2 regions of the Colwellia sp. MEBiC06753 genome follow, and region 1 is predicted to be linked to the other one. Evidence: riboswitches for the same ligand, from Rfam matches in the RefSeq annotation. Region 1 holds a riboswitch; the other holds the start of a gene.
What was found. Region 1 has a riboswitch for lysine ahead of lysC (lysine-sensitive aspartokinase 3). Riboswitches for the same ligand answer to the same signal wherever they lie in the genome.

Region 1 (16,762 bases):
CCGAACAAAGGAGCAACCTTGATCCCAGTTAAATCTTGTTCATGCTCATATAAAACCAATTCGCCGCCATCAGTATTATTCCAACCAGGATTTAGGTAAGTAACTACAGAAAGTACTCGGTTAGCTTCTCCTTTAAAGGCATCAACATGGCGCTTGTAATAGTCGCCAGGTGCATAATGAGCAAAATGACTTTCAAATGAAAATAGCCCTAGAAAAAGTCGACGATTTAAAAAGTGTTGTAACTGACTTGTCCAACTCAGCCATTGCTGACCGGCTTCTGAGTCACCATTAATCCAACAAATTTCGTCAGTACGGACAAATTCATTCTTTAAATAGTCATCACCGCGGCCAATTCCTGCCTCAACATATTTATTTTGGTTAAGGCTTTGTTGATGTTCAAACAAGGCATTTGCTATGGTTTCAGGCAGTGCCGTTGGCTGAATGCTATAGCCTTGGCGTGAAATATCATCAGCAATTAAGCCGAAAAGTGTGTCATCGGTGGTGTTGCCACCATTAATGTAATCAGTGAGTGCTAAAGCAGACATATTAGTACCTAACTAAGATAGTGTCTGTGCGCTAACACTGGTTCTTTACACTAACCAATAATGAATAAGCTGAAGTTAGGCGTTAAATGCAATCTAATGCTTTAATTTTGCCCAAATATCAAGCGCCGATATAATAATTCAACTTCACCAAAAGCCAAGTTATTTTTAGTGATTTTCCTCAAGTATCTATCACTAGAAGTCACATCGTGAATTCAGCGAAAATTAATCTTGTTCGTCTTTGGGTATGTTACAACGAAATGGTCGGTGATTAAATCATATGTTGAGTAGCGCCTTATCAAAAACTTTTGCTTTATATATTAATTTGGCGCTTTCAATCAAAACAAAAACTGTTTTATAAACTCATTTTAAAGACTCTAAATTTTTGATTTATTATTTTTAGGAACACTTCATAAAAAACGCACTCTAAAGAGTGCGTTTTTTCGAAGTTAGGGATAACCAGCATTTATTATTTTGACTTTATTCGAGAGACAATCAAAGTTGCTAAACCAAGAAGTATCAATATAGCTGGGGCTGGGGCTGGAACACTTGGCACATTTTCCTGGATAAAAGCAAAAGCAAACTGGTATTCTTCTTGTCTTAGGGCGTAATACGGACTAGTGTACTGAATTTCTACTGTATAGCTACCACCATTATCGTTATAGAGGTCATATGCAAACATTGGGCCAAACTGTGCCAAGAAGTCTCCATCATCAACAAACCCTAAAGCGACTGCGAATTCTTCCGCTAAACTAGCATTGCCCCACCACAACTGGTTTTGAAGCCCTACCTCGGCATCAATATCCACAAAAAAACCGACCTTCCAATCTACATTATAATCTACGTCATCAACTGTTATTAGAACTGCGGATGCTTTCAGTGAAGTCAATATTATAGCTAAGCCGAGTACCCATATTTTTAAATTCATTAGTTCCTCTCCCTGTTTTAAACCAAACTGATTCCGAATGCGAAATCTATACAGACTACAAAAGCAGCAAAATATACACCATTAAGTATAAAAGCATAAATATCAACAATTTAAAACAACAATAGAATAGTAAAAATAGAAAGTGTAAAAGACATTGACACTAAATTGTTCGTTTACCTCAGATAATTGTTCGTTTACCTCAGATATAAGAAGCAGGTAAAGGTCTAAATGATTTGCTATCAAGGTATCAATATCGCTTACCTACAAAGATCATTAAACATGCATAAGTGGCTTTATTCTTTGATGAGCTAATAAATTCAGCTGGCGTACTTTTAATCTATCATTAGCCATAAATTAAATCAGAAATTCACCAAAGTACATGCGTTGCAGCTTAACTTTAAAATGATAATTATCTTTCCTTTTTCACTTACGACAATTGACAAGTTATCAATATCTTCTTTCTCTAATGTTTTTCACAACGTTCGCCTTGAAGTGATTTTAGTCGTGATACTTTAAATGCCATTAGCTTTCATCTAAACAAAGCTGTTATTATTCAAAGCAAATTGCGCCGCACACAATAAAGTGCAATTTTCTGATAAGTTTAGTTGCACTTTAAGGTACAACTTCTAGCTATCAGACAAAGTAATTTTGCAAAACACAAAGTCATAACCTGCTTTGATGCATACATTACAAACATCATAAAAATCAACAAATTAACATCACATATGGTCATACAAAGCAACACGGATAAACGACCCACAATCCTATGGCACGATTATGAGACTTGGGGAGTTTCCCCCAAATATGACAAACCGTCGCAATTTGCTGCCATTCGCACTGATCTCGATTTAAACATTATTGGTGAACCAGAGGTTTTTTATTGTCAGCCGCCTGCCGACTATTTACCCAATCCAGAAGCAGCATTAGTCACCGGCATTACTCCCCAAAAAGCCTTAACCGAAGGGTTGCCAGAAGCTGAATTTGCCCAGCGCATTCATACACTATTTTCTCAGCCACAAACCTGTGTTGCTGGCTACAATAATATTCGGTTTGATGATGAAGTTTCTCGTTATCTGTTCTATCGCAACTTTTACGACCCGTACGCCAGAGAATGGCAAAACGGTAATAGCCGCTGGGATATTATTGATATGGTGCGCGCTTGTTATGCGCTTCGACCAGAAGGTATTAATTGGCCACAAGTGACCAATGATGACACCGGAGAACAACGGGTTAGCTTTCGATTAGAGCTGCTTACCAAAGAAAATGGCATTAGTCATGAAGCAGCCCATGATGCAATGAGCGATGTTTACGCCACCATTGCCATGGCAAAACTAATCAAAGATAAACAACCTAAACTTTACAACTTCTTATTTAACTTACGTAATAAACGAAGTGTTGCCGAATTAATTGATGTCTATAACATGACACCAATTGTTCATACCTCAAGCAAAATTTCCGCTGAGCACGGCTGCACCAGTTGGTTTAGCCCAATTGCCTATCATCCCACTAATAAAAATGCAGTTATTGCCGTTGATTTAGCACGTGATCCTAGCCCGTTATTTGAGTTAAGTGCCGAGCAAATTAAACAGCGCCTTTATACCCGTTACCAAGATTTAGCTGAGGATGAATTACCGATTCCGATCAAACTAATTCATATTAATAAATGCCCGGTAGTCGCGCCTGCCAAAACCTTATTACCTGAAAATGCCGCGCGGTTAGCGATTCCTCGTGAAACTTGTTTAGAAAATTTAGCCAAGCTTAAAAACCACCGAGAAATTATCGATAAATTAAATGAAGTGTTTGCGCCAGATTTTAACGATGACGAGCAAGTTGACGCTGAGCACGCACTTTATGGCGGCGAGTTCTTTTCGGAAAACGATAAAGCACAAATGGCTATTTTGCACAGTTTGCCGCCAGAGCAACTGGCTGTGCATCAGTTTAATTTCCAAGATCCGCGCTTACCTACTTTGTTATTTCGTTATCGTGCCCGTAATTATCCCTATACTTTGTCAGCAACTGAAAAAGCCAGCTGGCAACAATATTGCCGCGATAAAATTCAATTTGGTGGAAAAGGCGTATTGTCGGCTGAAGAATATATGATGCGCTTGGAAAACTTGGTACACGAGCATGAAGATAACCAAAATAAAATGGCGGTATTAAAAGCTTTGTATCAATACCTCCAAGGATAAATACCTTCAGGGCTAAATGATTTAAGGTTAATATTAAAAATGCCAGTATAGCTTGGTTACTATGCTGGCATTTTTATTTGATTCGTTAGTTATATAGTTGCTTATAACTAATGCTTAAAACGCGCAATTAAACTAGAGGTATCCCAGCGATTACCGCCCATCGCTTGAATTTCTTCATAAAAGCCATCAACCATTTTGGTCATTGGTAATTCAGTCCCATTTTTTTCAGCTTCAGCAAAGGCGATAGCCAAATCTTTACGCATCCAATCAACGGCAAAACCAAAGTTATATTCACCAGCAAACATGGTTTTATAACGATTTTCCATTTGCCATGAGCCCGCAGCGCCTTTTGAAATAGTTTCTACTAATAAGTCAGCATCTAGACCGGCATTTTCAGCAAAGGTAAACGCTTCTGCTAAACCTTGTACGACACCGGCAATACAAATTTGATTCACCATTTTCGCTAACTGGCCACTACCAATTGGCCCCATTAATTGAGTAAAACGCGAAAACGCGGCCATTACCGGTTGTGCACGCTCATAGTCAGCTTTTTCGCCACCAACCATTACCGTTAATACGCCATTTTCTGCGCCCGCTTGACCACCAGAAACAGGCGCATCTAAAAATGCTACGCCTTGTTTAGCTGCTTGTGTCGCTAGTTCGCGAGCAGTTTCTGCCGATGCGGTGGTATGATCGATTAGCACCGTACCTTTCACCATTCCAACTAAAATACCATCTTCGCCTAAACAAACACTGCTTAAGTCTTGATCATTACCAACACAGCAAAAAACGAATTCACAATCTTGTGCAGCTTGTCTCGGTGTAGGGAAGTGTTGACCACCAAACTCTTCTGCCCAGGCAATGGCTTTTTCCTGAGTACGGTTATATACCGAAACCTCATGTCCTGCTTTTGCCAAGTGGCCTGCCATCGGATAACCCATAACCCCTAAACCAATAAATGCAACTTTTGCCATGTCAGTGCCCTACTTTACTTAAAAAAATAACGATAAATTAACGATAAAAAATAATTGCCGCCTATAGTACTGAATTAGTCATAGCCAAACCACTTTCTTGCTTTTATTCGTTAATTATTTTATATTGTGCACAACTTAATTTTACAAAACTTAAAAAGAGCTAACTATGAGCGATTCAATTTATCAATTTTCAGCACAAGACTATCGTGGACAAACCGTTGATTTAAAAGACTATGAAGGAAAAGTTTTATTAATCGTTAATACAGCTAGCGCTTGTGGATTTACTCCACAATATGAAGGCTTACAAAAGCTTTATGATAAATATAAAGATCAAGGATTTGAGGTATTAGCCTTTCCATGTAATCAATTTCAACAGCAGGAAAAAGGCAGTAACGAAGAAATTAAGTCGTTCTGCGATTTACATTTTAATATCCAATTCCCACTATTTGGCAAAATCGATGTCAATGGTGACAACGCGCACCCGCTTTACAAATATTTAAAAGCTCAAGCGCCGGGTATTTTAGGAACCGAAGGCATTAAGTGGAATTTTACTAAATTCTTAATTGGCAAAGACGGTAAAGTCGTCAAACGTTATGCCACTATGACCAAGCCTGAAAAAATTGAACCGGCCATTACCGCATTATTATAACGCTTATGTCTGATTCTCTAGCATTAGAAAAGCAGTTATGCTTTCGGGTGTATAGTTTAAACAAAAGCATTACTAAACTATATGCCCCTATGCTGAAAGACATGGGGCTAACCTACCCACAATATTTGGTGATGTTAGCGCTATGGCAAGCTGATAGTGCCATGCCAGTCAAAACACTGTGCCAAACATTAGATTTAGATACTGGCACGTTATCGCCACTACTAAAACGGCTAGAACAAGCACAACTAATAAAACGTACTCGTAGTCAAGAAGATGAACGTTCGGTTTCAATCACCTTAACGCCACATGGCCGTAATATTAAGCAAAAAGCCAAGCAAATTCCGGCGAAGTTATTTGCCCTAACCGGTTTATCCTTGGCTGAGCTCAGTGGCTTACAAATGACTTTAGATAAATTACTAACTAATGCCCGCCAGCATATTAGCTAGTTGCATTAAGCTAGATTAGATATTGATAAGAGATAAGCCTCAGCAAAAGTAGATAATAATTTGCAAGGTTAAAGAAAAAGGCGAACACAGAGGTTAAGCATTGTGGTTCGCCTTTTTAAGGTAAGTTAATAGCTTACTTGCTCACTCGTAATAAATGTCTTTTAAGCAAATAACGCTTGATGCAAATGCTCTACCACCGTATTAGCACTTAGCTCTGGCACTAAGAAGCATAGATTGTTACTACTTGCACCATGACAAATCATACGAATATTTACGTCATTAATATGATCAAAAACGTGACTGCCTAAGCTATTAGTTTTATGCAAATTATTACCAATTATTGCCACCAAAGATAAGCCGTGCTCAACCGTCACTTCACACAACTGCTCAAGCTCTTCAACCACCGAATTATTGATTAATGACTTGGTGCTACCCGTTGGGTTATCGAAAGTTAACGCGACACTAATTTCACTGGTAGTAATTAAATCAACACTTAGCTCATGTTTGGCTAATATGGCGAACACTTTCGCTAAGAAGCCACTGGCATGCAACATTGCCGGGCTTTTTACCGTCACTAACGTTTGTTCTCGTCTAAGCGCGATAGAGCGATAAGTTGGGTTTGATGCCACTGTTTGCTGAATTAGGGTACCGCCTTTTTCGGGCTCTTTACTTGAACCAACAAATACCGGAATGTTTGTCCGCATCGCAGGTATTAAAGTGGCAGGGTGTAATATTTTCGCACCAAAGGTTGCCATTTCCGCCGCTTCACCAAAGGATATTTCAGGAATTGAGCGTGCCTGATCAGTAATACGTGGATCGGTGGTAAAAATACCAACGACATCGGTCCAAATACTTAAATTAGTTGCTTCTAGCGCTTCAGCTAATAATGCCGCGCTATAATCTGAGCCGCCACGACCCAGCGTGGTAGTATTGCCTAAACTGTCTTGACCAATAAACCCTTGCGTAACAACCACATGTTGATTAAGTAAAGGAGTGAGTTCATCTATCACCTTAGCTTTTAACAGCTCAATATCAACGACTGCCTGACCATATAGGCTGTTGGTTTTCATTACACGGCGAACATCAAAACTAATGGCACTTACATCCATCTCATTAAGCACTTGAGCAAATAGCATAGAACTTAATTGTTCGCCGTAAGATAGAATTTCATCAGCATTTTTTAAACTATGTTGCTCAGCCTGCAGCGCTGCCACTTCTGCCAACTCGGCAAGCTTGCCATTTATAGCGGTTTCTAGCGCTTCAGTATTGGCTAGCTCGGCAGCAATATTAAATTGAATAACACGAATAGCTTCAATGATCTCGGCTTGCTGCTCAATTGATAAATTTGCTTGCCCCAATGCGACCAAGTGGTTGGTAACACCCGCACTAGCGGAAACGACCACCACACGGTTAGTTAAATCATTTTTAATGATACTGGCGCAACGCTGCATAGCTTGAAAGTCAGCAACACTGGTACCACCAAATTTAGCGACAGTTAAATTAGACATAGACACTCCCAGACGCTTTAAACTGAGATTGATTATAAGTAGTTAAGGTGTAATCGAAATAACATTTCATCGAAAGTCCTCCCTAGATAGCAAGTAAACTATTTACAACAAGGAAGAGCAAGGCTGAGGATATGCGCAGCAGAAAATAAGCAAAACATTTTCAGCCAGAAGCTCTCCACCTTTGCTAATGCTCGAGTTATCTTACATTAGCGGTGACAATCCTAGGGATTCAACCCTAGTGACCGAATACAGCTCGCCACTCAAACTAGTATCCTCGGCGAAAGTCCCCCTCACTAGTGGTCATGGGAATGTGGTTCCTCATACTAGCTACCTGGCTTTCGCACCTCTTCTGGTGTTGCCAGCATTATTAAAGTAAAAGCTCGACAACACGGGTATTAAACATCAAAGCTAAGCCTGATACAAGTAAAAATAGCGATCAATTAATGAATATTTGTAATTTTATTACACGAGTAAATATGACAACAGATATTGAATGCAGCTATGCATTAGCTAGAATAGTCAACTGCTTTGAACATAATGCGCAACTCTAGGTGCAATTCGGACTTTCATGGACTTTTTTCTGTTTAAAAAGTTGGTCTCGGTAATTGTTATGCCGATCAACATCACCCTTTTACTATTAGTTACCTCGTTAATGCTGACCAAAGCCAATGCTCGCTTAAGTCGTCGGTTACTATTGTGTGCAACGTTAATTCTGGCGATTTCCTCTATTCCTTATGTTGCTGATAAAAGCATTTACTCGTTCGAAAAAAACTATGAGAGTTTTAGTCGGTCAAGTACACCTGTTGACTACATTATTGTTCTTGGCTGTGGTCACCACTCAAACGATGCTCTTCCTGCAACATCACAATTAAAGCCATGTTCACTGTCTCGATTAGTTGAAGCAATTCGAATTTATCGACTGCATCCGGAAGCTCAAATCATTACCTCTGGTTCAGGTGGCCAAGATGAAATGTCAAATGCCGAGAAAGTGAAAAATGCAGCTATCGCTTTGGGCGTGCCAGAGAATAAAATTTTATTAGAGGTATTCCCCAAAGATACCCGCGAAGAAGCACAACTTATTGCACCACGAGTTAAAGGTAAAAATACGGTACTAGTAACTGACGCTTATCATCTACCACGAGCGATGAAATATTTTGCGTTGGAGGGCGTTACCCCCATTCCTGCACCTGCAGGATTTTATGTGAAAAATATTGAGCAGCAACTTGTTTGGCAGAATTTTCTACCGCAAAGCCAAAGTTTAGTGAAAAGCAGTATTGCTTGGTATGAAGCGATGGGTCAACTTTGGCAATGGATAGCTTATTAAATTCATTAATAAGCTAACCATTTAACACACATAGCTATTACTTAAACTGGATTATCAATATCGATAAAATCGACATTTAGCCCAAACTCTAACGCTACATGTTCACCCAAGGCTTTAGCGCCATATCGTTCGGTTGCATGATGACCAGCGGCAAAAAAGTGAATACCTAATTCTCTGGCAACATGCGTAGTTTGCTCAGAGGCTTCACCTGAAATAAATGCATCAATGCCTTGGCTAGCCGCTTGTTCGATATAACTTTGACCACCACCTGTGCACCACGCTACTGTTTTTATAGGTTTATTAGACGGAGGTGCAATATGTAAACATTGACGTTCAAGCTTTTGACTAATTAATTGACTAAAACTTTCACCACTAATATTAAAGGCTAGTTCGCCCTGCACGCCAACACTCAACGGGTTTCCTAGCTCTAAAGGCCCTGTCACTTTAATGCCCAATAACTTGGCTAATTGCGCGTTATTGCCAAGTTCAGGGTGAATATCTAGCGGCAAATGGTAGGCGAATAAATTGATATTATGCTCAAGCAACTTTTTAATGCGGTTATATTTCATTCCGGTTATTGTTTGCGACTCACCTTTCCAGAAGTAACCATGGTGCACTAATATGGTGTCTGCATTTAACGCAATGGCTTGATCAATTAATGCTTCGGTTGCCGTTACCCCTGTAACAATATTTATTACCTCATCACTGCCTTGGACTTGCAAACCGTTTGGACAGAAATCGGCGATTTGCTGAGGTTTTAATAATTCAAATAAATATTGTTCAAATTCTGCTCTTAACATGTAATTCCCAGATTAATGCTTACTATGCGTTGGCATCAGTGTCTCATATTTGAATAGCCGATAAAATCTTTCAACAACAGGTACTCGATCAAAACAATACAACTAAGTACCCATCATCAACAAAAAATATCGACCATGGAAAATTTTTATTCTGTACGAATCGAGTCGTAGAAAATGCAGTACTGATGCCTGTTTGCGGCTAAACCAAGTATGTTTTCGGATAGATATATTTACAATCTATTAACATTCTACACAAATTCCCTATTCCTATCTGCCTAGATATTTGCTACAAATTTGTAGATCAAACAAAAAACTAGTCTCAAGAACTAGCAAATAGCACAAGATATGGCTAACAAAAGTTAACTAATTATAGTTTGATTTTAATAATTATAATCAAAAGGAATGAAGGAAATGACAAAGTTTTTTTCTAAGAAAACATCACTTGCACTAAGCATTTCTGCTGCATTACTTGCCTCGCAAAGTTTTAATGTTGTCGCTGCAGAAACGGAAGAAGAAGTAGAACGTATCCAAATTACCGGTTCTCATATTAAAAGAACCAGTATGGAAGGCCCTTCGCCGGTAACCAGTTTATCGTCAGAAGATATTCAAAAAACCGGTGTTACTGACTTAATCAGCTTATTCACTAAGTTACCAATTTCAGGTCAAGGCACTTTCTCAACCCAAGCCAACAGCTCAGATGATACCGCCAACGGCGGCTCATCAGTATCACTTCGCGGTTTAGGTGCTGACTCAACACTTATTTTAGTTAATGGTCGCCGCGTATCTGTTAGTCCGTTTGCTAAAGGTATTGATACTGCATTTGTTGACATTAACAACATACCATTATCTGCAATTAAACGTGTCGATATCTTAAAAGATGGCGCATCTGCAACTTACGGCTCTGATGCGGTAGCTGGTGTAATTAACATTGTATTACGTGATGATGTTGATGGTGTTGAGCTTTCAGGTAAAGTTGGTACCACTGCTGATGGCGGTGGCGATGAGCAATCATTTAGCTTAGTGTTTGGTAATCAAACAGAAAAATCAAGCCACACCTTCATCATGGAATATTTTGACCGCGAAGAAGTGTTATATGCCGATCGCGATTACGCTAAATCAGCTAACCAAACAGCATTGCGTCCCAATGATCCATTGACAACTGACTTCCGATCTTCATCTGGTATTCCTGGAACCATTGCCTTGGCAGCAGATCCATCAAACCGTTTAATTGATTTATATGGTAATGATACTTGTCCAGAAGCTGATCGTGATTTTGCCAATAACTTATGTCGTTATGACTATGCCCCACATATGACCATGATCCCAGATGCCGAACGTTTTAGCTGGAATTATATGGGCAAATACGAAATTAACGATAATATGCGTGCATTTGCTGAATTAAACGGCCAAAACTCAAAATCAGTGGTTCGTGGCGCAGGTAGCCCAAGTTTCAATGAATTATTTATGTCTGGCGACAACATTAATCACCCGTTTGCCGATATGCCAGAGCATGAGTTCCACGGTCAGGATTTAACTATGCGCCGCCGTACTGTTGATATTGGCAACCGTGAAAAACGCGTAGACTCAGATTACTATCGCGCGATTTTAGGTTTACAAGGTGAAATTGGCGATTGGAACTGGGAAGCAGCTTATTCTTATATTAAAAGTGAATCTACTGAGCGCGGTGTTGACGGTTTTCCTAACTCACGTCGTATTCAAGAAGCGATTGATTCTGGCCTATGGGACCCGTTTGAGCCATCTTCAAACTCGCAAGAGTCACTCGATTATATTGAAACCACTACCACACGTATTGGTAAATCAACCAATAAGTCACTTGATGTAAAATTCTCTGGACCATTGATGGAAATGCCTGCAGGTGACTTAATGTTAGCGGTTGGTGCTGAATACCGTGAAGAGAAAATTTCTGACAATCCAGATGATCAATTCTTACGTGGTGATATCTTTGGTACTGAAGCGACACAAGCAAATGGCTCTCGTGACAACACAGCTATCTTTGGCGAATTAGCGATCCCTGTTATTGATACCTTAGAAGTACAACTTGCGGTACGTTACGAAGATTACTCTGATTTTGGTACTACAACCGATCCTAAAGTATCATTTTTATGGACACCTACCGAAGACTTAAGTGTTCGTGGTTCCTACGGTACTGCCTTCCGTGCACCTTCGTTACACCAATTAGGTTTAGGTCGTACTGATGAGTCGCCAAACTTGATTGATACTAAGCGTTGTGAATTGATCGGCAATCAAGATCGTGCCTGTGAACCACAAGAATACACAGCAGTTTTTGAAGGTAACCCAGACTTAGGGCCAGAAGAATCAACGAGTTATAACTTTGGTGTAATTTATAACATCACAGATGACTTAAGCTTCTCTGTAGATTACTATGATTACGACATCGAAGATATTATTGATTCAGACACACAATTTGTTATGGATACTTACGGTTTAGATCCTGACATTGTTGAGCGTCGTCCTACATCAATTCCTAATGATCCTGGTGAAGTTATTCAGGTTAATGATGGTTTCCAAAACATTGGTGACCTACAAACTTCTGGTTTAGACGTTGATATCCGTTACAACTTAGATACTGAATATGGTCAATTCCGTTTAGGTTATGTAATGAACTATGTTCTAAATTTTGAAGATTATAAAGGCACAAAAGAAGGTGGATTTGAGCAACCTGAAATTCGCTGGACAACTTCAATTGACTGGATGAAAGACGACTTCAGTGCAACTGCAGCGATTAACTTTATCGATGAGTTTGAACAAGAAGCATCTTTAGGTATTGATAAAAAAGTTGATTCAATGACCACAGTGGATGCAACATTCAACTACTATGGTATTGATAATACTGTTTTAACTATTGGTGCAACTAACCTGTTTAATGAAGAGCCTCCATTTGCTTATCATGACTTTATGGGATTTGTTGTAAACGTTCATAGCGGTCAAGGCCGTTTTGCCTATGCTCAAGCAACGTATAAGTTCTAATAACAGATTAGGCTTAGCCTAATCATTACAAATCATAAAAAAGCCCTGATTTTTCAGGGCTTTTTTTTAACAAATAAACTAACCAAAGTTATTTCACTCATTTAAATAACTATTAGCGATATTTACCATGAACCTTGCTGCTGTTCATTGGCGTCACTCTGGCTGGTTGTAGGCTTGGTCGTAAGCGCCACTTAGGCTTAATTGGCGTTAACGGGTGAACACGTTTTTTGGCAACAATCACATAGATACTGCCTAGTGCAGGCAAGTAACTACCGGCAAACCGCTGCCAATAACCATTGAGCTTACCTGACTTTTTGCCTTCATCGCGTCCGGAAAGCATCGAAAACAACAAACGATTGTCGTCTAATACTTCGTAGCCCATCAGCGCTAACCAGTCTTTAACCCGCATTGGGGTAAAAAATTGCTCCCGCCAAGGTGACTGCTTACGCCGATATGGCATAAGTTTATTTAATCCAGCAAAACTAAATGGGTTATATCCAGTAATGACCATATAGCCATTCGGGATCAGCACCCGTGACGCTTCACGCAATACATGATGAGGGTCAGTAGTAAACTCTAGTGCATGCCCCAATATACAAACATCAACGCTATGTTCAATAAATGGTAAATCATCGATGTCAGCGATCACAGAGCTTAATTCGCGACAATGTGACACATTTACCTGATGCTTAATTGGTGACTGACTGCAATCAATTGCACTACTTAGTGCGCCTATTTTCAATAAGTGATAACCAAAAAATTTGCTACACCAAGGGGCAATAGCCTGATTAATCGTTTGGCAAATCGTTGAACCCATTGGCAGTTCTTGCCATTGTTGAGGTGTACTTGGTTCGCGATAAGCTAATGCAGATTTCATCAAATTTTAATATCCTAAGCTTTATTAGGGTCTGTTGATCTTTCAGTTTATAACGCTGTTGTTTTTGAAAAAGCGGTCAATCGCGGCGCTTAATATAAAGTTTGATTGTGCCAAATGCATATTAAGCAACAAAGGGTGACACCTTTTTTTTAAAACAACCCGAAGGGCTATGGCTCATTTTCAACCTAACTGCGTTGAAAATCGTTAATGTAGAATAACTACATTACACTCTGTTCGCCTAGTCACCTTATAAATTAGCCTATAGCAGAGACTAAAATGAAAGGTCTACAGATCCTAGCCTTTTGATCTATTTATAACGGAGTTTGTCGTGATAAAGTTAGTCGTTATAATGATAAAAACTTTTTAAATGTGCTGATATGACTATAAATATAACGCCAATTAACGCTTTTAACGATAACTATATTTGGGCGATTACTGCAAACAACAACTCGGCATTGACACTAGTAGATCCGGGACAAGCTCAACCATGTATTAATTTTATTAAGCAACATAACTTGAGCTTAAGTTATATTTTAGTCACCCATCACCACCCAGATCATGTCGGCGCGATAGCTGAGCTTATTGATTTATTTCCACAAGCGACAGTATTTGGTCCGGCAAATGAAAATATTCCACATAAAGCCGTCGCCCTAAAAGAAGGTGATACTGTGCCATTACCTGAATTTGAGGTGGAATACACTGTGTTAGATGTTCCCGGCCATACCGCTGGCCATATTGTTTACTTTAATGATGAAGTTTTGTTTTGTGGCGACACTTTATTTTCAGGCGGTTGTGGTCGCCTTTTTGAGGGAACACCCGCACAAATGCATAACTCCCTTGCAAAATTAAAAAGTTTACCAGCACACACTAAAGTGTATTGTGCACATGAATATACCTTAAGTAATTTAGCGTTTGCCCAAGCCGTTGAACCTAACAATAGGGCACTGGACTCGTATAGCCAACACGTTCAAGGGCTTAGAGCAGAAAACTTGCCTTCGATTCCAACGACAATCGAACAAGAAATCGCCATTAATCCTTTTTTGCGTTGTAATCAATACTCAATTAAATCTAGTGCAGAAATATTTGCTGGAAATCAGTTAACTACTGAAGTAAACGTCTTTGCCACTATTCGAAAATGGAAGGACCAATTTTAATATCACATGAATTAGCCCTTGAATTACCATACTAAACGAGTAGAATTTTGCTACTTTTTGATTGAAAAGACGTATATGAAGTATCTATCAACTGCATTATCGGCATCACTTCTGTTATTTGGTTGCCAAACAACTCAGCAAGCTGACAACAATCGGGAGCTGGCTTCAAATAGCCATATCGCCCTGCCATCAGAAATTAACCAAGCATTACTTGCTGACGAAACTATCGATGTTATTCACCCCGTTGCCGATATCGATATTGATTTAAATGGTGATGCTGTTCATGTATCTGAAGATATTTGGGCACATATGCGTGAACAACTAACATTCGATATTCCACAAAATGATCGGGTAATAGCGCAACGTAACTGGTATGCAAAACATCAAAGTTATCTTGATCGTGTCGCTAAACGCGCTGAGCCGTTTATCCACTATATTGTTCAAGAGCTAGAAGCGAACGATATGCCAATAGAAATGGCATTATTACCGATTGTTGAAAGTGCATTTGACCCATTTGCCTATTCCCATGGCCGCGCCTCTGGTATGTGGCAGTTTGTGCCTGGTACCGGCAAACGTTTTGGTATGAAGCAAAACTGGTGGTATGACGGTCGACGGGACGTTATTGCTTCAACCCAAGGTGCTATAGCTTACCTAAAATACCTCAATAAGTATTTTGATGGTGATTGGTTATTAGCGCTTGCTGCCTATAACTCTGGCGAAGGCCGAGTTAAACGCGCGATGAAGAACAACGCACGTAAAAATAAACCTACTGACTTTTGGTCATTGGATTTACCGAAGGAAACGCGCGCTTACGTGCCGAAATTACTGGCATTAGCCGATATTGTTAAACGGCCAGAAACCTTTAATGTCAAACTGTATGAAATTGATAATGTGCCAGTAATTGAAAGTGTCGATATTGGCTCTCAAATAGATTTAGCCAAAGCAGCAAAATTGGCAGATTTAAGTTTAGCGGAATTCCAACGGTTAAACCCTGGTTTTAATCGTTGGGCAACAGACCCTCAAGGCCCACACTATGTGGTGGTTCCGCGCACGAAAGCCGAAAACTTTCAAACGGCGTTGGCGAAACTATCTGATAAAGATCGCTTAAGTTGGCAACGTTATAAAATTAAAAATGGTGATAGTTTAATTCGCATCGCCAAGCACTTTAATACCACGCCAGAGTTGATCCGCAGCGTTAATAATATTGAAGGCAATAATATACGCGCCGGTAAACATTTATTAATTCCTGTTGCTGCTCAAGAGCTTGATGACTACATTTTATCGCAAGAACAGCGTTTATCAAAAACTCAACAACGTGAACGCCCAGGTATAAAAAGTTATCACACAGTAAAATCTGGCGACACGCTATGGGACATTAGCCAAAAATATAATGTTTCTACTCGCAGCATCGCTAAATGGAATGGTATGGCGCCAAGAGACTATATTAAGCCGGGTCAAAAATTAGTGATTTGGCAAAAGTCTGGTTTAGCCCAAACCGCTGGCAAGCCAAGTGAACAAGCAATTATGCGCAATATTACCTACCGTGTGCGACGAGGCGACTCTTTTGCCCGCATCGCAGACAAGTTTAATGTCAAAATCAGTGATATCGAACGTTGGAATAGCTTAAGCCGTAAAAAGTACTTGCAACCTGGACAGATCCTTAAGCTTTCGGTTGATGTCACTAATAATATTTAAGCGAATTGCGTTTAGCACCGACAATATTTAGCACCAATAACATTTAACCCTAATAAAGCTGACCAATGATCTGATTACAATTTAAGATCATTGGTGGCGGTTAACTCTGCCTACTTTTATAACAAGAAATTTCGCTTATGACTGAGTTCCTTTATGTTTGACCTAACGCTAATTGCTTTATTTGTTCCAACATTTTTTATTGTTAGCTTAACACCCGGCATGTGCATGACCTTGGCGATGACCTTAGGTATGTCCATTGGTGTTAGACGAACTATGTACATGATGATTGGCGAGTTAGTTGGCGTCGCTACCGTTGCCATTGCGGCGGTAATTGGGGTGTCCGCGATAATGTTACAATACCCCAACATATTCCAGCTTTTTAAAATATTAGGTGCCATTTATCTGGCCTATATTGGCATCAATATGTGGCGCTCGAAAGGCAAGTTAGCAATTTCAAATCAAACGGAAAAAGCCAACGTTTCTGCTAAACAATTAGCAAGCCAAGGCTTTATCACCGCCATCGCTAACCCAAAAGGTTGGGCATTTATGGTATCTTTACTGCCGCCTTTTATTAATGACCAACTAGCAATAGCACCACAATTGTTGCTACTGATTGGCATTATTATTCTCTCTGAATTTACCTGCATGATGATATACGCCAGTGGCG
Region 2 (16,762 bases), on a different contig from region 1:
TACTCAGGATTATTAGCTTTCTATATTTGTTTATTTACTTTTTATCCCAAAGCCGGCATTAGCCAAAGTAAATGGGTGATTGGTTTTGGGATTATCGGTACGTTAGCGGGTATTATCTACAGCAAGAAGTTCCCCAAACGTGTGCCTGTTATTCGTTGGTCTGGGCTGGTTATGGTGATAACCATTTTGGGCTTATCTTTTAGCCCTAGCTTAGAAATTCAAACATTATCGGCTATGGTGTTGGGTTTTTTCATCTTTTTCCCGATTACCGCCTTAGTTTCAATTCCTCATGAACTTCCCAACATGAGTGGCCAACGAATTACGATTATCTTTAGCTTGTTTTATTCGATCAGTTACTTATTTTCTACCGTGGTTTTGTGGGTCTTTGGCAAACTGGTTGATATCAATCAAGGTGACTATACTGCCTCTTTACTCCTTATCTCATTAATTAGCTGTACATTTTTTATTGGAAGTTTCTATTTACCAGAAACAGCTAAATCACAGGAGCACGTATAATGCGCGGTACCGTTTCAAAACAACTTGATGAGTTTTTAGCTCAAGTCAATTTGGCGCAAGCACAAGCCAAAGCTGATGGCATTCAATATACCCCTGAATTAGTAAGGGCTAACTTAAACAAACTTGCGGCACTATTACCTGACGTTGCCGCTCCTGCTTTTATTGAAGATAGGGCCTTTCAGTTAACTGATCGCACCATTCCTGTTCGGGTTTATAGTCCAGCGCCGGAACAAGCACTGCCGGTAGTCATGCATTTTCATGGCGGCGGCCATATGTGTGGCAGTGTTGATTTGTATGATCCCATCAGCCGAATGGTGGCTAACCTCGGCCAATGCGTTGTAATTTGCGTAGACTATCTCTTGGCGCCAGAACATCCTTACCCTAACGGTATTGACGATTGTCAGCATGCTTTAATTCACTATCAAAGTGTACTTAAGGGGGTTAATTACAATCAGCAGATTTATATTTTAGGCGACAGTGCTGGCGGCGCAATTTGCACGACATTAGCAATGCGTAGCCTAGAAAATCCGGCAATTAAAATAGATAAGCAAATGCTGGTCTACCCCAGTGTTGATTACACCATGCAGATGCCATCGATTGAGGAAAATGGCGAAGGATTCTTATTAGAAAAAGCGCGGGTGAAATGGTATTTCGAGCAATATTTTCAATCGCTTTTTATCGATAATGTGCTAGTGACAGCGGCATCGCCATTACATGGTTCGTTTAGTGATAAATTACCGCCAACCTTAGTACTAACTGCTGGTTGTGATCCATTGCGTGATGAAGGTATCGCTTATGCGCAAAAGCTCGCTGATCATGGTGTTGATGTTGAGCATCATCAATTTGAAGGCATGATTCACGCCTATATGTTGCTGCATAACCTAGTGCCAGAGGCGTGCCAACAAAGTTATCACTATATTGCTGATTTTATTAAACGCTGATTGCGAAATGATTATAAGTACATTTTTGAGCTAAACCATAAGCTAAAAAACGGCGATATTTCGCCGTTTTTTTTATAGTTATTTATAGGCTAGCGTATTAACAAACCAGAACACTTATTGCGCCGTCCAGGCACCATCAATGGGTAATGCCGCCCCCGTTATCGTGCGAGCGGTATCGCTACATAAAAATAAGACAAATTCACCAATTTGTCTTGGATCCATCATTTCCGGTAAGGATTGCTTTTGCATTACGGTATTACGTTTAGCAGTAGCGAAATCAAGACCTTCGCGCTCCGCAGTTTGCTGAATTTGCTCAACAATTAATGGAGTATCAACAAAGCCCGGACAAATCGCATTCGAGGTAATGCCAAATTCGGCATTTTCCATCGCTACCACTTTCGTCAAACCTACAATGCCATGTTTGGCGGCACAATAGGCCGATTTATTAAGTGAGGCAACTAAACCATGCACCGAGGCAATATTAATAATGCGTCCCCACCCGTTTGTCTTCATGCCAGCTAATACTTTTTGCGTGGTGTGAAAAGCCGAGGTTAAATTTATTGCGATAATGGCATCCCATTTATTCGCTGGAAAAGTTTCAACCCGTTCAGTGTGTTGAATACCGGCATTATTAACCAAAATATCAATCGTTCCCATGGTCGCTAGTGCGTTATCCATCATTTGTGTAATTGCTGCGGCATCCATTAAATTAGCGCTATCAAACAACGCCTCAATACCATATTGCTTGGCAAATTCAGCTGCAAGCGCCTGCCCTTCTTGATCGGACATTAGGCCATGAAGCACTAAATTAATACCTTGCTCTGCTAAGACATGTGCTGTTGCTAAACCAATGCCACTGGTTGAACCGGTAATTAATGCGGTTTTTCCTGCTAACATTTCTATTTCTCTTATCCGTTATAATCTAACGATTAAGAGTAGCGAAAAGCAGCCACCAAATAACTAGTACCTTAGTACCATAATTCATAATTAGTGCCATGATTAGTGCCATGGCTATTGGCATAATTAATAGCTCGGCAAGCAGAATACCGCGATTAATTTGCCAATTAATCGGCTAAAACAACAACTACTAAACTGCAAACACTAAACAACAAATGACGTAGATAGCAGTTTTAAATCATTGGCTAATACCGATTGGCTTTGGCTGGTTTGGGCAATTTGATCAGCGGCTATGGCTGACTCATCCGCAGCTGCGCTAATAAGATTAACGTTTTGACTTATTTCATTAGCCACGGCAACTTGCTCTTCAGTAGCGGCCGCAATTTGCGTAACCATCTGAGTAATGTTGCTGATATTGTCTCGAATATCATGAATGGAGGTAATAACATTTTCAGCTTTCACAACACTGCTATCTGCCGTTTGTTGACAACTGCCAATGACTGAAAATGCTTGATTAGTAGCATCAGTGAATTGATTAATAATTCGTTCTATTTGTTGAGTTGACTCTTGGGTGCGTTGTGCCAAGGTACGAACTTCATCAGCAACAACTGCGAAACCACGCCCTTGTTCACCGGCACGAGCAGCTTCAATCGCAGCGTTTAACGCCAATAAATTCGTTTGCTCTGCAACCGACTTAATTACATCAACAACATTAGTAATTTGCGCACTACTTTCATTTAGCTTAGCAACAATTTCATGTACCTGATTAACATTGGTCGCCACCTCCTGAATTTGTCCAACCGACTAGTTAACCACGGCTTCACTTTGAGCAATTAACTGCTCGGCCTGAGCCGCTGCTTGCGCTGTTTCTTGGGTATTATTTGAGACCTCATTAATCGTTTGGCTCATTTCTTCAATTGCTGTGGCAACTAAATAAGTTTGTTCTTTTTGATCATTAAGTGCCGCGCTGGTTTGGGCAACCGTCACAGTGTTTTGCTCAGATGAAGATGCCAAGGTTTCACTTGAACTGGTAATATTTTGAATAGCTGCCTTAAATGTTTCAAATACTTGATTAAGTGCTCCAGAAATATGGCTAAATTCATCTTTGCCTTTCACCACTAAAGACTTATCAAGCGCATTATTCGCTGAGCAATACTGTAAGGTATCGACTAACTCCCTAACCTGCCAATTAATACCGCGCATAATTAGAAAACCTAAAGCGATACATATCCCACAGAGAACAACTGCTGTCGAGATATACAATGTATTAGCAAACATTGCCGATTTTTTTTGTTCTGCGGCTAGATCAATTACATAAGTGGCAATGTTATCTTCTACTTGCTTGAGCATATTAATGCGTTCAGTAGCGCTATTAAACCATTTGGCCGCATCAACATTAAACTGACCTAAGATTGTTAGTGGTGACCTGATTTCGGTATTGCTCTACTTGTTTTACCGCGTCGATATTCGATTTATTTTGATAATCACGTTTTAATGCTGGATCCGCTAAACTTTCAAATTCATTGAAATAAGTTTCCTGCAATAAAACCAGCTGATTAATTTTAAATAGGCCGCTAAATCCATAGTATTTTTAGCAAAAGTATTACTTAAAATCGCCCGTTCAATACCTGCGCGCTCTTTGCCTTGTTCAAAATTATAATAAGCCAAGCCTTGTTGTTTCACTTCTGGACTTTTAGCAAGAGACGCTATATTAGCAACCACACTTAGCAGTGAAGCATTAGTTTGAGTATAAAATTCTATGGCTTGTTGGGCAGAAATTGACTGCGCATCAACTTGGCGACGAATTTGTTCAAGCTGAGTAAGCAACTGCTGGTTTTTATTGATAATTTCAACAAGGTTAAGTTGCTCCATTGTTGCCATTAATGCTTTATTAACACTGAGCTTATCAGCTCTTTTACCGTTGCTTAGTTTGCGTTGCTGCTCAAGTTTCGAACGAAACGAAGGGCTAGCATTTGAACCATAAAATGCCGCAGTCAAACCTCGCTCTTTTTGTAATTCATGTACTATTTGAGAAATAGCAACGGCGAGCATCATCACCTCACTAACAGTATTGGCATCATTAACTTCTTTACTCGCCTGCCAAATAAGTACCATGGCAAAGATAAAAGCCGCTAACAACGGAATCCCAGTAAGAATAAGAAGTTTCTGTTTGAGTGTCAGATGATTAAGCATAGTAACAGTCCTATGCTTGTTGAAAGTATAATAAAACCGAAATGAGTATAATTCACAACGACTAATTTTTCACTATTACGAGATAGTTATTCAAAAGCAAAAATAATCATTTAAATTTCAGTCAGGTAACTGTACATACAATGCAAACAACAGCGAATAGTTATTCCTTTAAAATCAACATATCTGTTAACGTTTATCGATACCTTATTTAGGACGGGTAACGGCCAATAAAAAAGCCGCTTTAATAGCGGCTTTTTTGAGTTAATTTTTAGCGTTAATTCAAAAAATTAACCATTCATGAAATCAACACCTTCTTGGATGTCTTTGTTAAGCGTTTCAAGCATATCTTCTTTTGCTTTTTGCTCGAATGCACTTAATTCGCCGTAAGATAAAATTTCTTCAACACCGTTTTTACCTAAACGTACTGGGTGTGCAAAGTACTCTGCATCACCATTTTCAACAGCAACGTAAGCGTAATCGACAACTTCTTCACCTTGTAAACCTTTCACTAAAGACATACAAAAACGTGCTGCCGCAGCGCCCATTGATAAAGTTGCAGAACCGCCACCTGCTTTAGCATTAACAACTTCTGTACCTGCGTTTTGGATACGTGGCGTTAATGAAGCTACTTCTTCATCAGTAAATGTTACACCTTCAACTTGTGAAAGAAGTGGTAAAATTGTTGTACCTGAGTGACCACCAATTACTGGCACTTTCACAGAAGCAACATCAACACCTTTTAATTCAGCAATGAAAGCTTCAGAGCGAATTACGTCTAGCGTTGTTACACCGAATACGCGGTTTGCTTCATAAGTACCCGCTTTTTTGAATACTTCAGCAACAATTGGCACTGTACCGTTTACTGGGTTAGTAATAATACCTACTAACGCTTTAGGGCAGTTAGCAACAATACCTTCTGCTAATGTTTTGATAATGCCAGCGTTTACTGCAAATAAATCCGCACGGTCCATACCTGGCTTACGAGGCATACCAGCTGGAATAATAACGATGTCTGCACCTGATAATGCTGGCGCTAAATCATCTGCACCGTAACCTTTAACATTAACAGCCGTCGGGATGTGGCTTAAGTCAACTGCAACACCAGGAACTACTGGCGCTACATCATATAATGCTAAGTCAGAACCTGCTGGTAATTGTGTTTTTAATAATAAAGATAATGCTTGGCCGATACCGCCAGCTGCGCCTAAAACAGCTACTTTCATTGGAATTCTCCAGAATTGAGTAATTACTTAAATTTTTGTCGCCCAAAAGATATAGTATTAGTGCACAAAAAACAAATGATTAATCGGAACATTACTGTTGTTCAATCAGATAAAAAGCAACTTTCCTTTACAGGTTTGTCAGCGTGACACCACAAAAATACCGATTAATACTAGCCAACAACGTTGTTTAGTGACACTTGCTATTTAAATTCAGCATATTTACCCATATCTTGGTATAGTAGAGGATAGACTAAAAACGCTTTTATGGAATCCGACTTAAGTCGTAATTCAAATAAAACCAATAAAAATTTAACGAGTTAACTTAATTAACTACATTAACTAAACAAACAGCAAGCCTATGACCGCACAAATGAAACAAGAAGCCTTAGTTCAGGCGTTTAAAGAGTTATTAAAACAGGAACAATTTGGTTCGCAAGGCGAAATTGTTGATGCATTAAAAGGGCAAGGTTTCAATAATATCAGCCAGTCAAAAGTATCTCGCATGTTGAGTAAGTTTGGCGCGGTGCGTACTCGTAATGCTCGCCAAGAAATGGTTTATTGCTTACCAGCAGAGCTTGGTGTACCAACAGCAAAAAGCCCGCTGAAACAATTGGTACTTGATATTGAACATAATGAAGTGATGATCATTATTCGTACAAGCCCAGGGGCCGCTCAATTAATTGCAAGGTTATTAGATAGCGTCAGTAAAAGTGATGGTGTACTGGGGACTATTGCTGGTGACGACACCATATTTATTGCGCCAACCGATGTTAAGCAAATTCCGCAAACTATTGCCAAACTAGAAGATTTATTCCAAAAGAATTTAGGTTAATTTTTTAATCGAAATAAACTAAAAAGCCACGCTATATACAGCGTGGCTTTTTTATTTTGGTGGTTAGTATGTATTAACGTAGTAATTAGAAACTACCACGAATACCTACTGAGATATTACGTCCTGGCAATGGCGCATCATTTTTCAAGAATGATGAATGTACCCGCGCTTCTTCATTAGTAATATTATTGGCCTTAATAAACAAGGTGGTATCAGCGCCTGCTGTTGGCAAATAATAATTAAAGTTCGCATCTAACATGTTATAGCCATCGGTATTGGTTTCATATGCCGCGGTATTATCTTGGTCAAAATAACGAGAATAAGACAGCTCTGCTGAATAATCGTTAGCCTGATAATTTAGCTGAGCGCCAAAGCGTAATGGTGGTATACGAGGTAAATTCCCCCCGTCAGCAAGCTTAGCGCGCGTGTAATCAGAAAATACCGTGGCTTTTAACGGCGATGAAATCTGGTACACAAACTCAGCTTCTACGCCATATAAATTCACATCATCTTGGCGATAAACAAATATAGGTAATCCTTCACCATGACCATGCTCTTCATCAAGTGCCGCTTCCTCTTCATGGTCATGTACCGCATCACTTAAATAACCAGTATCTTGCTGGTAGTAAAAGTCATTTACGTGGTTATAGAAAGCACTCACAATAAAACCAAAATCCCCTTCAAACTTACGCCAAGTTAGATCTAGATTATAGGAAGTTTCCAAGGCAACATCTTGATCGCCAATTTCGATATGCAGCTCATCGCCTTCTTGATGAAGTTCGTATAACGCACCTAACTCAAACGTATTGGTGCCAATATGCGGGCCATTAGAAAACAACTCAGCTGAAGACGGTGCACGTTGTGAAAACGACGCTGAAATGCCTAGGTTGTAGCCTTTAGCATAATCCCACACTAAGCCTAACGAAGCGCTGACTGGGGTAAATGATTGCTTTGTTAATTCAGCATCTTCGTGATCTTCTGCTAATTCATGGTCATGTAAATCAACCATGTTCGGGGTTAATTCAACGTGTTCTACACGTACGCCAGTTTGTAGTAGCCAGTCACCGAAATGTTTTTCTTCTAGCCAGCCCAGTGCAATAGATGCAGTTTCTGATGGTGGCGTAAATGCTTCTTCACCTAAGGCTTCAAAATCACTGTGTTTGTAGTGCAATGTCCACGCACCATTCCAACCATTCCACTCCTGATGATATAAATCAACGCGCGCTTCTAAGCTGTCATTTTTAAAGGTAGTACCAACAGCGCCATCCTCAATTTCTTGGTGTTGATAATCTGTATAAGCAAACTTAGTTGCTAAACGGCTTAAAAACTGATCTTCAAAATTCAAATCACTGATCATTTGGTAGCGATTTTGTTTTAGCCTTGCATAAACTTGATGCTCGTCTTCTTCCTCGCCAGCAAGCGCTTCATCTTCATGTTCATGTTCTTCATCATGAGCACCGTGGCCTGGTACACCGTATTCACGATCTAAACGGCCATAAGAAAAGCCAATATAACCGTTATCCAGCAAGTAGCTTGTGCCTAGCGTATAACCAGAAGATTTCGCAGCACTATTAGCAATTTTACCTTTTTCGCCTTCATGTTCTTCGTGATCGTGGTCATCTTCTTCGTGCTCTTCTTCAGTTTCAAGGCTAGCGTATCCTGGAATACGCGTATCATTGGACTCTCGCCAAAAACCATCTAAATGTAAGGCAAACTGACCGCTGCCGGTATTTAACGCAAATGAGCCTTCATTTTCATCTGACACCGAATTGTGCTGCGCCTGATAATCAAAGGTCGTATCACTGTAGGTTGGCACACGGTTATCCACCACATTCACTACACCGCCAATTGCACCGCTGCCGTAAAATAGTGTTGCTGGACCACGAAGTACTTCAATTTGTGTTGCCGTTGTCGTTTCACTTGAAACCACATGATCACCACCAACACGTGAGGCATCACCAACATCTAAACCATTTTGGCTAATTAATACCCGAGGACCGTCTAAACCACGAATAATTGGGCTACTAGATACAGGCCCATAATAAGTTGAGTGAACACCTACTTCATTTTTTAGTGTTTCACCTAAAGTTGAGGCTTGTTTCATTCGTAAATCATCAGCAGATAATACATTTACCGGCTGAGCAGATTCTATTGTCGACGAATGCAAGGGTGTGGCGTGTACATCAATAATCTCCATAACCGATGAGGTTAAGGTGACCGTCAGACCGCTAAGGTCTTGCTCGGTAATGGTAATTTTTTGATTGTAATGATTAAACTTATCAGCACTAACATGTAATTCTGCAATGCCTTTATTGACATTATTGATGACAAACCGACCTTGGCTGTCAGTCTTCACATGAGTTTTTTCTTTATCAATATGCACTTCAGCATTCACAATTGGTAAACCAAGTGCATCGACTACTTGACCAGAAATGTTTTGTGCAAAAACAGTTGTTGAAGAACTAGCAGCGATCGCTAACGCTATCATGCCTTTTTTAAATTTCATGAATAAACCTTTAATAAATAACACTAACTAATAAACGCGGTTAAAGCGTCAAAATTTTTGTTGGCTAAAAGCCTGGTAAGTCAATGATTTGTAAAGGTGGGGCTCGTAGCAATGGGCGAATATATTCATTGCTAACAACAAGTGCTTCAAACGAGGTAAGTCTTGGTAACCAACCACTTTGAACAACAATAGCAACGCAGGCGTCAATATCATCTAGCTTATCTAGGGTGCCATGACACAGATGACACTCTATAAAGGTGTCTGCTTGAGATATTATTTCACTATGAGAGCTATGTGCATAAAGCGCAAAAAGCCATGCAGCGATTAAAATAGCGCTACACTTTTTAAAAAAACGACTTTTCACTGCTAAGTTGATATTCATAACCTAGTGATAATATAACACTAATAGTTTGGGTTCAACGCTGAAAGTATGACACTTTGTTGACTGCTTATTTATCAAACAATGAGTTTACGTTAGGCTAGCAATTTGAATACAGTCAATAACAATAAGAACTAAAGCAGGTAACCTATGAATTTCTACCCACTATATATTCCGTTAGCCGGCATGATGGTCTTAACCATGCTGGTGTGGTGTTATATGTACTTTACTCGACTGCGTTATGTATTAGCTAAAAACATTAATGCCGAACGATTAAAAACCCCAGGCAAAGTTTCTGAGCTTTTACCTGATGCCATTAACGCTCCTTCAAATAATTTAAAAAATTTATTTGAAATGCCAGTGCTGTTTTACATTACCATCATTGTTGCCAGCCAAATTCCCGATCACTCTATTGTCAGTAACCTAGCGGCATGGAGCTTTTTATTTTTTCGGGTATTACACTCAGCTATTCATTGTTTAAATGGTAAAGTCATGGCGCGCTTTATTTGTTATATGCTTGCCACTATTGCGCTGTTTGTATTGATAATTAATGTCTTTAGTCATTTGTTTAGCGCTTAATTGTTAATGCATAGTTATTCACGACTTAATTCATTAGCAAAAATTACCAGCAAAAAATAAGCCCATACTTTTTAAGAAAAATATGGGCTTAGATCACACGCGAGCAAGTTTTAGCGACAAATAATTAAAGTTCAAAAAACTCAGTAAATACTTTATATAATTCAGTGCCTTGGTTCACACTGGCTGAGGCAAAATGCAAAATAGGGATCACTTCCTTATCAAGGCTAATATAATGTAGTGCATCGCCATCCCCGTAATGATCCATACGAAGGATACGTGCTAGCGGCTTACCAGCAGGTAACGGCTTACCAAACTCAGCAAGGTAATCGACCATACCGCCCATTGGCGAATAAAACGCTTTGTAATGTTTTAAATAGCAGGCATAGCGTGTCATGCTATCTGGTTGATAACTATCGCCGGCAATTACCCCTTTATATTGCAGATAACAAAGTATGCTTTGAGCATCAACTAAAGCTACATCAAGATCAATTTGCTCTTGCGATCCCAACTCGACCGTAAAGCTTTCTTTATCAAAATTTACTGTACGACCTTTTTCAGCAAACGCTTCAGTTAACGACCACCAAGGGCAAAACGTAGCTTCATCAAGCGCGCCATCAAAGACATTAGGGATCAATAACGTATGCTCAATATTGAAATAACTGGCGCTGGCTTTGGCATATTCTGGGCAGTACAAGTGCTTACTGGAAATTGGCCCAGTGTGAAGATCTAAAACAAAATCGGCTTGATGGGCTAATTTTTGCAATTGATAGGCAATGCGCTGACCGGTAGTTAAGCCATAAATATTATGTTCAAGCTGTTGGGTGATATCGTTAAGTAATGCTTGTTTAAATACAGAAGCTATTTCGGCTTCACTGGCATCTAAATAATCATTCACTATGGTTGATACCAATGCCGGATTATTGTGATACATCCGGTTCCAATTAACGCCGGTGATCGGGTCAAAACGACCAAGGGTGTATTCACCATTTTTATGATTACAGCCAACAGGGTTAGCGTAAGGCACTAAGGTAATATCACCCAAAATTTTTAGCTGCCTTAATTGCTCAAGCAACTGGTAAATAACCGCATTGCCTTGTACTTCTGCGCCATGCATATTCGCTTGAATATAAACACTAGGCGCATCACTTTCCCCTTTAAATCGGTAAACTGGCACAGTTAACTTAGCACCACTGGCCATTTCGCCAACATGCATCACTTCTTTGGTTAATTGATAATCTGCCATATTCATAACATCTAAATCCTAAACTACCTTAAATACCAAGTGGCGGGCTCAGCCGCACGAACTTGGGTTAACTGCCCCTGACTAAACACATATTCAGCGGCAATTTCATGACATAAGAAAAACGGCATACTTTCGGTAAAACCATAAGCGCCGGCATAGCTAAAAATTAGCTCGTCACCAATATCAATATCTGCTGGCAACGGCATTACACCAAGGCAGTCCATACTCGTGCATAAAGGCCCATGCAGATAAAAGCTTTCACTGTTAGCACTAGATGCGCGCAATAAAGCTGCTGGAAATGGCTGGTCGGTAATGGCAGGTCTTAGCAAGTGGTTGATGCCTGCCGATAACACTAGCTGCTGCTCGCCAAAATTAGACTTTTTATCAACTACTTTCGTCAAATAGTAACCGCATTCAGCAACCGCGTAGCGCCCTAATTCTAACCACAATTCAGCAACATTAGCTTGTGCTTTGATTTTGGCTAAATCTGCCATGGCTTGTTGCCAATTTATCCCTTGACCGCTGCCAAGATAATCAACGCCAAGGCCGCCACCTAAGTCGAGAATTTGTAATTCAAAGCCAACTTGTTCAGCTAGTGCAGTTAATGGCGGCACCATTTGCAACCATAAGTCATACATCTTCTCATTACTGAGCATATTGCCCCATTGGAAAATATGTAAGCCACAAAGATTAATCGACGGATAATCGTACGCCTGAACATTTGCCCATTCCTCTACACCTAAGCCAAATGGCGTTAAGCTATTGCCGCCTAATGGGTTTTTTTCACCAACTGGCCAGCGTAATTGCACGCGAAGCAATGCATCAGGACGCTTGTTTTGTTCAAAACTTGCCTCAGCTAACCATTTAAGTTGATTAATACTTTCCAGCACGAAGGTATTCACACCATTTTGCAAAAACTCACTAATTTGCGCTTTTGATTTTGCCGGACCAGTATTAAGGATGCGTTCTGCACTAATGCCCTGATTTAATACTTGAGTTAATTCCCCTTTGCTTGCCACATCAAAATTCACACCTTGTTCGGCAATGGTTGAAATGACTTTAGATAAAGGATTTGCTTTTACTGCAAACCACAACTTCACCACATCTTGTTGCTGCAGCGTTGCAATGTGTTGCTGTAATCTGTCCAAGTCATAAACAAAATAGCCTTGTTCGTTTGCATCATTTGGCGCACTTGAATGTGCCAATAATGCTTGATGTAACTGCTTAGAAGGGGAATAAAAAGCCATTAGCGTAATACCGACTCAAGTTCTAGTGATGCGTTACTTTGCTCATCACGATATTTAACAATTAACGCACAAGCCATATTAAGCCCTTGCTCACGCCCCCAGTCAGAATCGACTGGGCGAGTACCAGGAATGACCACGGCATATTCAGGGATAGGCTCGCCTTTTTCTAAACGGCGATTATTCACTAAATCAAATACCGGCACTGACGCAGATAATGAAACACCCGGTGCTAATACTGCGCCTTTTTTGATGACAATACCTTCAACTACAACAACACCTGCACCTAAAAAGGCATCATCTTCAATAATTACCGGGCTGGCACCCACTGGCTCTAAGACACCACCAATTTGTACCGCAGCCGATAAATGAACGTTTTCACCAATTTGCGCACACGAACCAACCAAGGCATGGCTATCAACCATAGTACCTTTACCAACATAAGCGCCTACATTAATGTATGCCGGAGGCATGATAATGACGCCAGCAGAAACATAAGCCCCCGCCCGCACTGACGAACCCCCCGGAACCAGACGAACACCATCATCACGAGTGAATTGACGCGCAGGTAAGTTATGCTTATCAACAAAACCTTGGTATGCACCGGTAAATTCAGTATTTTCACCGGCTTTAAATGCCGCCAAAATCGCTTGTTTTGCATCAACATTTGCTAACCAATTGCCATTTTCATCTTGCGTTGCTGCTCTTACTTCGCCAGTTTCTAACTGCTGTAACGTTTCTTGCCAGTTCATTGTATTACCTTTTTTCTATAAATTTGTTCAATTTGAAAGTTTGTATGTGCCTGCCAAATTGCAGGCAAAGTCGATTTAAGCGCGTCGCTTCTTTGAATCACCATTCGAGCCCGATACTTCCGACCAATACCATGCTTGGATATCATCATTGGCTTTAATTAATGCCTGCTTACTGGTTAACTCAAAATGCGTTAATGGCGGCAATAATGCGGGGGTGTCGATATCGCCATTTTCATGCATCAAAACTTTGACAGGAATTGGATTGGCAACGACAAATAATGCTGATATAGCGTGTTGCCACACAGGATAATGCGATGGCGTCTTTGATGATAAGCATTGGCGTGCATAACGTTGCGTTTGCTCAGGCCAGGCATTTGCTGCAACGGAAACTAAGCCTTTGGCACCTGCAGTTGCAAGCTTAGGCATTAATGCATCTTCGCCACTATAAACAGCAAGTTCGCTACATACTGTGTGATACGCCATAAATTGGCCAATATCACCGCTGGCTTCTTTTAGTGCCCAGCAATGTTGATGATGTTGAAGTTTAGCCAGCACCTCAGCAGAGAGCTGAACACCACTGCGTGACGGTACGTTATAAAGCATACAAGGCTTAGTGCTGGCATTAAGTAATGCAGTAAACCACTGCTCTTGCCCGACCGGCCCCGGTTTAGCGTAAAGCGGTGCACCGAGTAGATAAGCGTCTACCGCCAATTGATTACAGATTTCTATCCACTTAATTTGCTCACTTAATTGGTAACCAGCAACCCCGACCATAATCGGCACATTAAGCTTTAGCGCAGTTACATGTTGAACAATAGCTAATTGTTGCTCTTTGCTTAAGGCAAGTGCTTCGCCGGTACTGCCTAAGAGCAATAAAGCGTTGCCTGCTGCAGCCTGTTGACGAGCAATACGAACCAGACTGGCAAAGTCGATTCCACCACTTTCGGTAAATGGCGTAACCAGTGCAGTCCACAATGGATAATCTGATAAATTATAAGAAGATTCTGGATTCATTTCTCTCGAACTCACTTCGTTCGGAGAACTTATAGGCATTTGTCGAGCGGCCAGCGAATCTGGCACTCGAACAAAGGCCAGAAGCTCTCCACCTAATTAGGGTGACAGTTGTCAGGATTCAGCCTGAGCAACCGATAAACACATTGATCAAATTGGTGTTTATCTCGGCGCTAATCCCCCTCATTAATGATCACTGGAGTTTGATCTCCTCCCATTAACTACCTGGTTAACGCTCCTCTTCTGGCCCTTTTCAGCTAAATGACCCAGCAAGTTTGCTGTAGCATCACTTAGCAGGAATAAGGACGGGCGGTATTACATCGAATAATTGCTCTAAAGTCAATATATCTATCTGCAATCATCGCTATACCTAAAATATAGAATCAAGTAAACTAGCGCATTATCCGCCTTAATACATGTAATTCGCTTTCTCTCTTTATTGGCAACATAAACTGGCAACATAAACTGGCTACATAAAATTAGAAACATCAATCGGAAAACCAATGTCACTAAGCAACCTTTCCCAAGTTTTAACTCGCAACCTTGATCTGCTTAACTGCCAGCATGCGGTGTTAATTAATTTTCCGGTTGATGGTTTATATCACGAATGGCTAGCAGCTCACCCAAAAGCGCAATTACATTATTTCACAAATAACCAACAAGCTTTCGAGCATTTACAACAAGTAAAACACTCGGCAATTTCCTCAAGCTTTGGCAGTTACTTTAACCAAGCGCTTACTATTGATTTGGCGGTAATTGCATTTCCGAAAAGCAAAGCCGAACTCGCGTATTCGCTGGCGATGATTGCACCTTTTATGCAAGCGAATGCTCGGGTCATTTTTGTTGGGGAAAATAAAGGTGGTATCAAATCAGCGGCTAAACTAAGCCAGCAATACCTTGAGCATTGCGAGAAAATAGACTCTGCTCGCCATTGCAGCCTGTATGAAGGTAGCTTTATCGATGATGAATATCAATTCAATATAAATGATTGGTATCACACCTACCCACTATCCATTGCCGATACCAGTATCAATATAGCTGCGCTGCCGGGTGTATTTAGCCAACAAGGCTTAGATAAAGGCACAAAAGTCCTATTAGAAAATTTACCGACCAGCTATCAGGGAGCTGTACTGGATTTTGGCTGTGGTGCAGGTGTAATTAGCGCATACATTGCTAAAAAATTTCCAGACAGCCAGCTAGCTGCGTTAGATGTTAGCGCACTGGCGGTAGCTTCAACCCAACAAACTTTTGCCTTAAATCATATTGACGGTCAGGTTTTTACTTCTGATGGCTTAGCTCATGCTACCCAAAAATATGACCATATAATTTCCAACCCACCTTTTCACCAAGGTACCAAAACACACTATGCTGACACGGAAAAATTTTTGGCTGAATGTAAACACTTTCTGAAGACCAAAGGGCAGCTAACTATCGTCGCTAATAGCTTTTTGAAATACCAACCTATTCTAGATAAACATTTCAATTACAAGTTATGCCACACGCAAAATGGCTTTAATGTTTACCATTGTTTGAAAAAGTAATGATAAATGTAGCTTTTTTATTGAATTCTTTTTCATATTACATAATGATTGATTAAGTACTACAAGATGGAAATATAGTGTAGAAATGAGTGCTACCCAGCAGGTCACAACCCTCAGTAAAAAATACCAGCTCGCCATAGCAAGCCTTATCACATTGGTTTTCACCTGCGCTTATATCATTATTTCTAGCCAAATTTTCACCTATATTGAGTCTGAGCTAAAACACGATATCAAAGATAGAGCGCTACTTGTCGCTAAGCGTGCCACTAACTATATTACTGATGGCAATTTCAATGACTTCAAATCAGTATTAGAACAACTTAGCAGTCTCCCTAGATTTAACTATGTTCATGTTTATCACTTCGACGGCGACAATCTCGATTTTTTCAGTAGCTATAACAAGCAAGGCTTCCCGGCTATTCCTGATAAACGCGCAGTGATTGAAAACTATCAAGAGCCAAGAATTAGCAACAATATCATCGAGTATATCCACCCAATTATCTTAGATAACAATTTATTAGGTTATACCTATTTGCAATTGGACATAGATGGCTACTATCAGTTAAAAAACAATACCTTAATAATGGCGCTTAGTAGTTATCTAATATTTATTATTTTAGGTTACCTAACCGCGCGTTTTCTGCATAAATCGTTATTGCGACCGCTCAATAAAATCATCTTAATGGCTCGTGAAATATCGCATAAACGAGATTACACCCAACGCTTTGCCTCATTAAACACGCTGGAATTTGAAGTGTTAGCGAAAAACCTCAATATCATGTTAAACCGCACTGAAAAATATATTGAAAAACAAGGCAATGCTGAGCAAGAAATTCTAAAGCTAAACCAAGAGCTTGAAAGCAAGGTAAATCAGCGCACCGAAGCATTAAAAGAATCAAACCAAG

Region 2: it holds a riboswitch for lysine, as region 1 does, so the genes downstream of both, dapA (4-hydroxy-tetrahydrodipicolinate synthase) here and lysC (lysine-sensitive aspartokinase 3) in region 1, are expected to answer to the same signal.

What each region holds. Positions count from the first base shown of each region.
Region 1 is NZ_JBQMTM010000006.1:19,793-36,554, reverse strand. It holds gene ACOB82_RS06495 (2OG-Fe(II) oxygenase) at 1-545, opposite strand, end outside; gene ACOB82_RS06490 (hypothetical protein) at 1,012-1,470, opposite strand; gene sbcB (exodeoxyribonuclease I) at 2,196-3,659, shown strand; gene ACOB82_RS06480 (NAD(P)-dependent oxidoreductase) at 3,767-4,633, opposite strand; gene ACOB82_RS06475 (glutathione peroxidase) at 4,800-5,282, shown strand; gene ACOB82_RS06470 (MarR family winged helix-turn-helix transcriptional regulator) at 5,288-5,728, shown strand; gene lysC (lysine-sensitive aspartokinase 3) at 5,890-7,236, opposite strand; lysine riboswitch at 7,397-7,593, opposite strand; gene ACOB82_RS06460 (ElyC/SanA/YdcF family protein) at 7,805-8,560, shown strand; gene ACOB82_RS06455 (Nif3-like dinuclear metal center hexameric protein) at 8,602-9,360, opposite strand; gene ACOB82_RS06450 (TonB-dependent receptor plug domain-containing protein) at 9,763-12,369, shown strand; gene ACOB82_RS06445 (methyltransferase domain-containing protein) at 12,482-13,246, opposite strand; gene gloB (hydroxyacylglutathione hydrolase) at 13,624-14,400, shown strand; gene ACOB82_RS06435 (LysM peptidoglycan-binding domain-containing protein) at 14,476-16,095, shown strand; gene ACOB82_RS06430 (LysE family translocator) at 16,249-16,762, shown strand, end outside.
Region 2 is NZ_JBQMTM010000004.1:71,113-87,874, reverse strand. It holds gene ACOB82_RS04850 (MFS transporter) at 1-516, shown strand, start outside; gene ACOB82_RS04845 (alpha/beta hydrolase) at 516-1,457, shown strand; gene ACOB82_RS04840 (3-hydroxybutyrate dehydrogenase) at 1,572-2,354, opposite strand; gene ACOB82_RS04835 (methyl-accepting chemotaxis protein) at 2,559-3,137, opposite strand; gene ACOB82_RS04830 (hypothetical protein) at 3,159-3,704, opposite strand; gene ACOB82_RS04825 (nitrate- and nitrite sensing domain-containing protein) at 3,861-4,547, opposite strand; gene mdh (malate dehydrogenase) at 4,835-5,770, opposite strand; gene argR (transcriptional regulator ArgR) at 6,129-6,602, shown strand; gene ACOB82_RS04810 (TonB-dependent receptor) at 6,688-9,108, opposite strand; gene ACOB82_RS04805 (hypothetical protein) at 9,173-9,490, opposite strand; gene ACOB82_RS04800 (MAPEG family protein) at 9,638-10,066, shown strand; gene ACOB82_RS04795 (succinylglutamate desuccinylase/aspartoacylase family protein) at 10,191-11,309, opposite strand; gene ACOB82_RS04790 (PLP-dependent decarboxylase) at 11,333-12,556, opposite strand; gene ACOB82_RS04785 (2,3,4,5-tetrahydropyridine-2,6-dicarboxylate N-succinyltransferase) at 12,556-13,305, opposite strand; gene dapA (4-hydroxy-tetrahydrodipicolinate synthase) at 13,381-14,319, opposite strand; lysine riboswitch at 14,393-14,567, opposite strand; gene ACOB82_RS04775 (methyltransferase) at 14,820-15,857, shown strand; gene ACOB82_RS04770 (sensor histidine kinase) at 15,943-16,762, shown strand, end outside.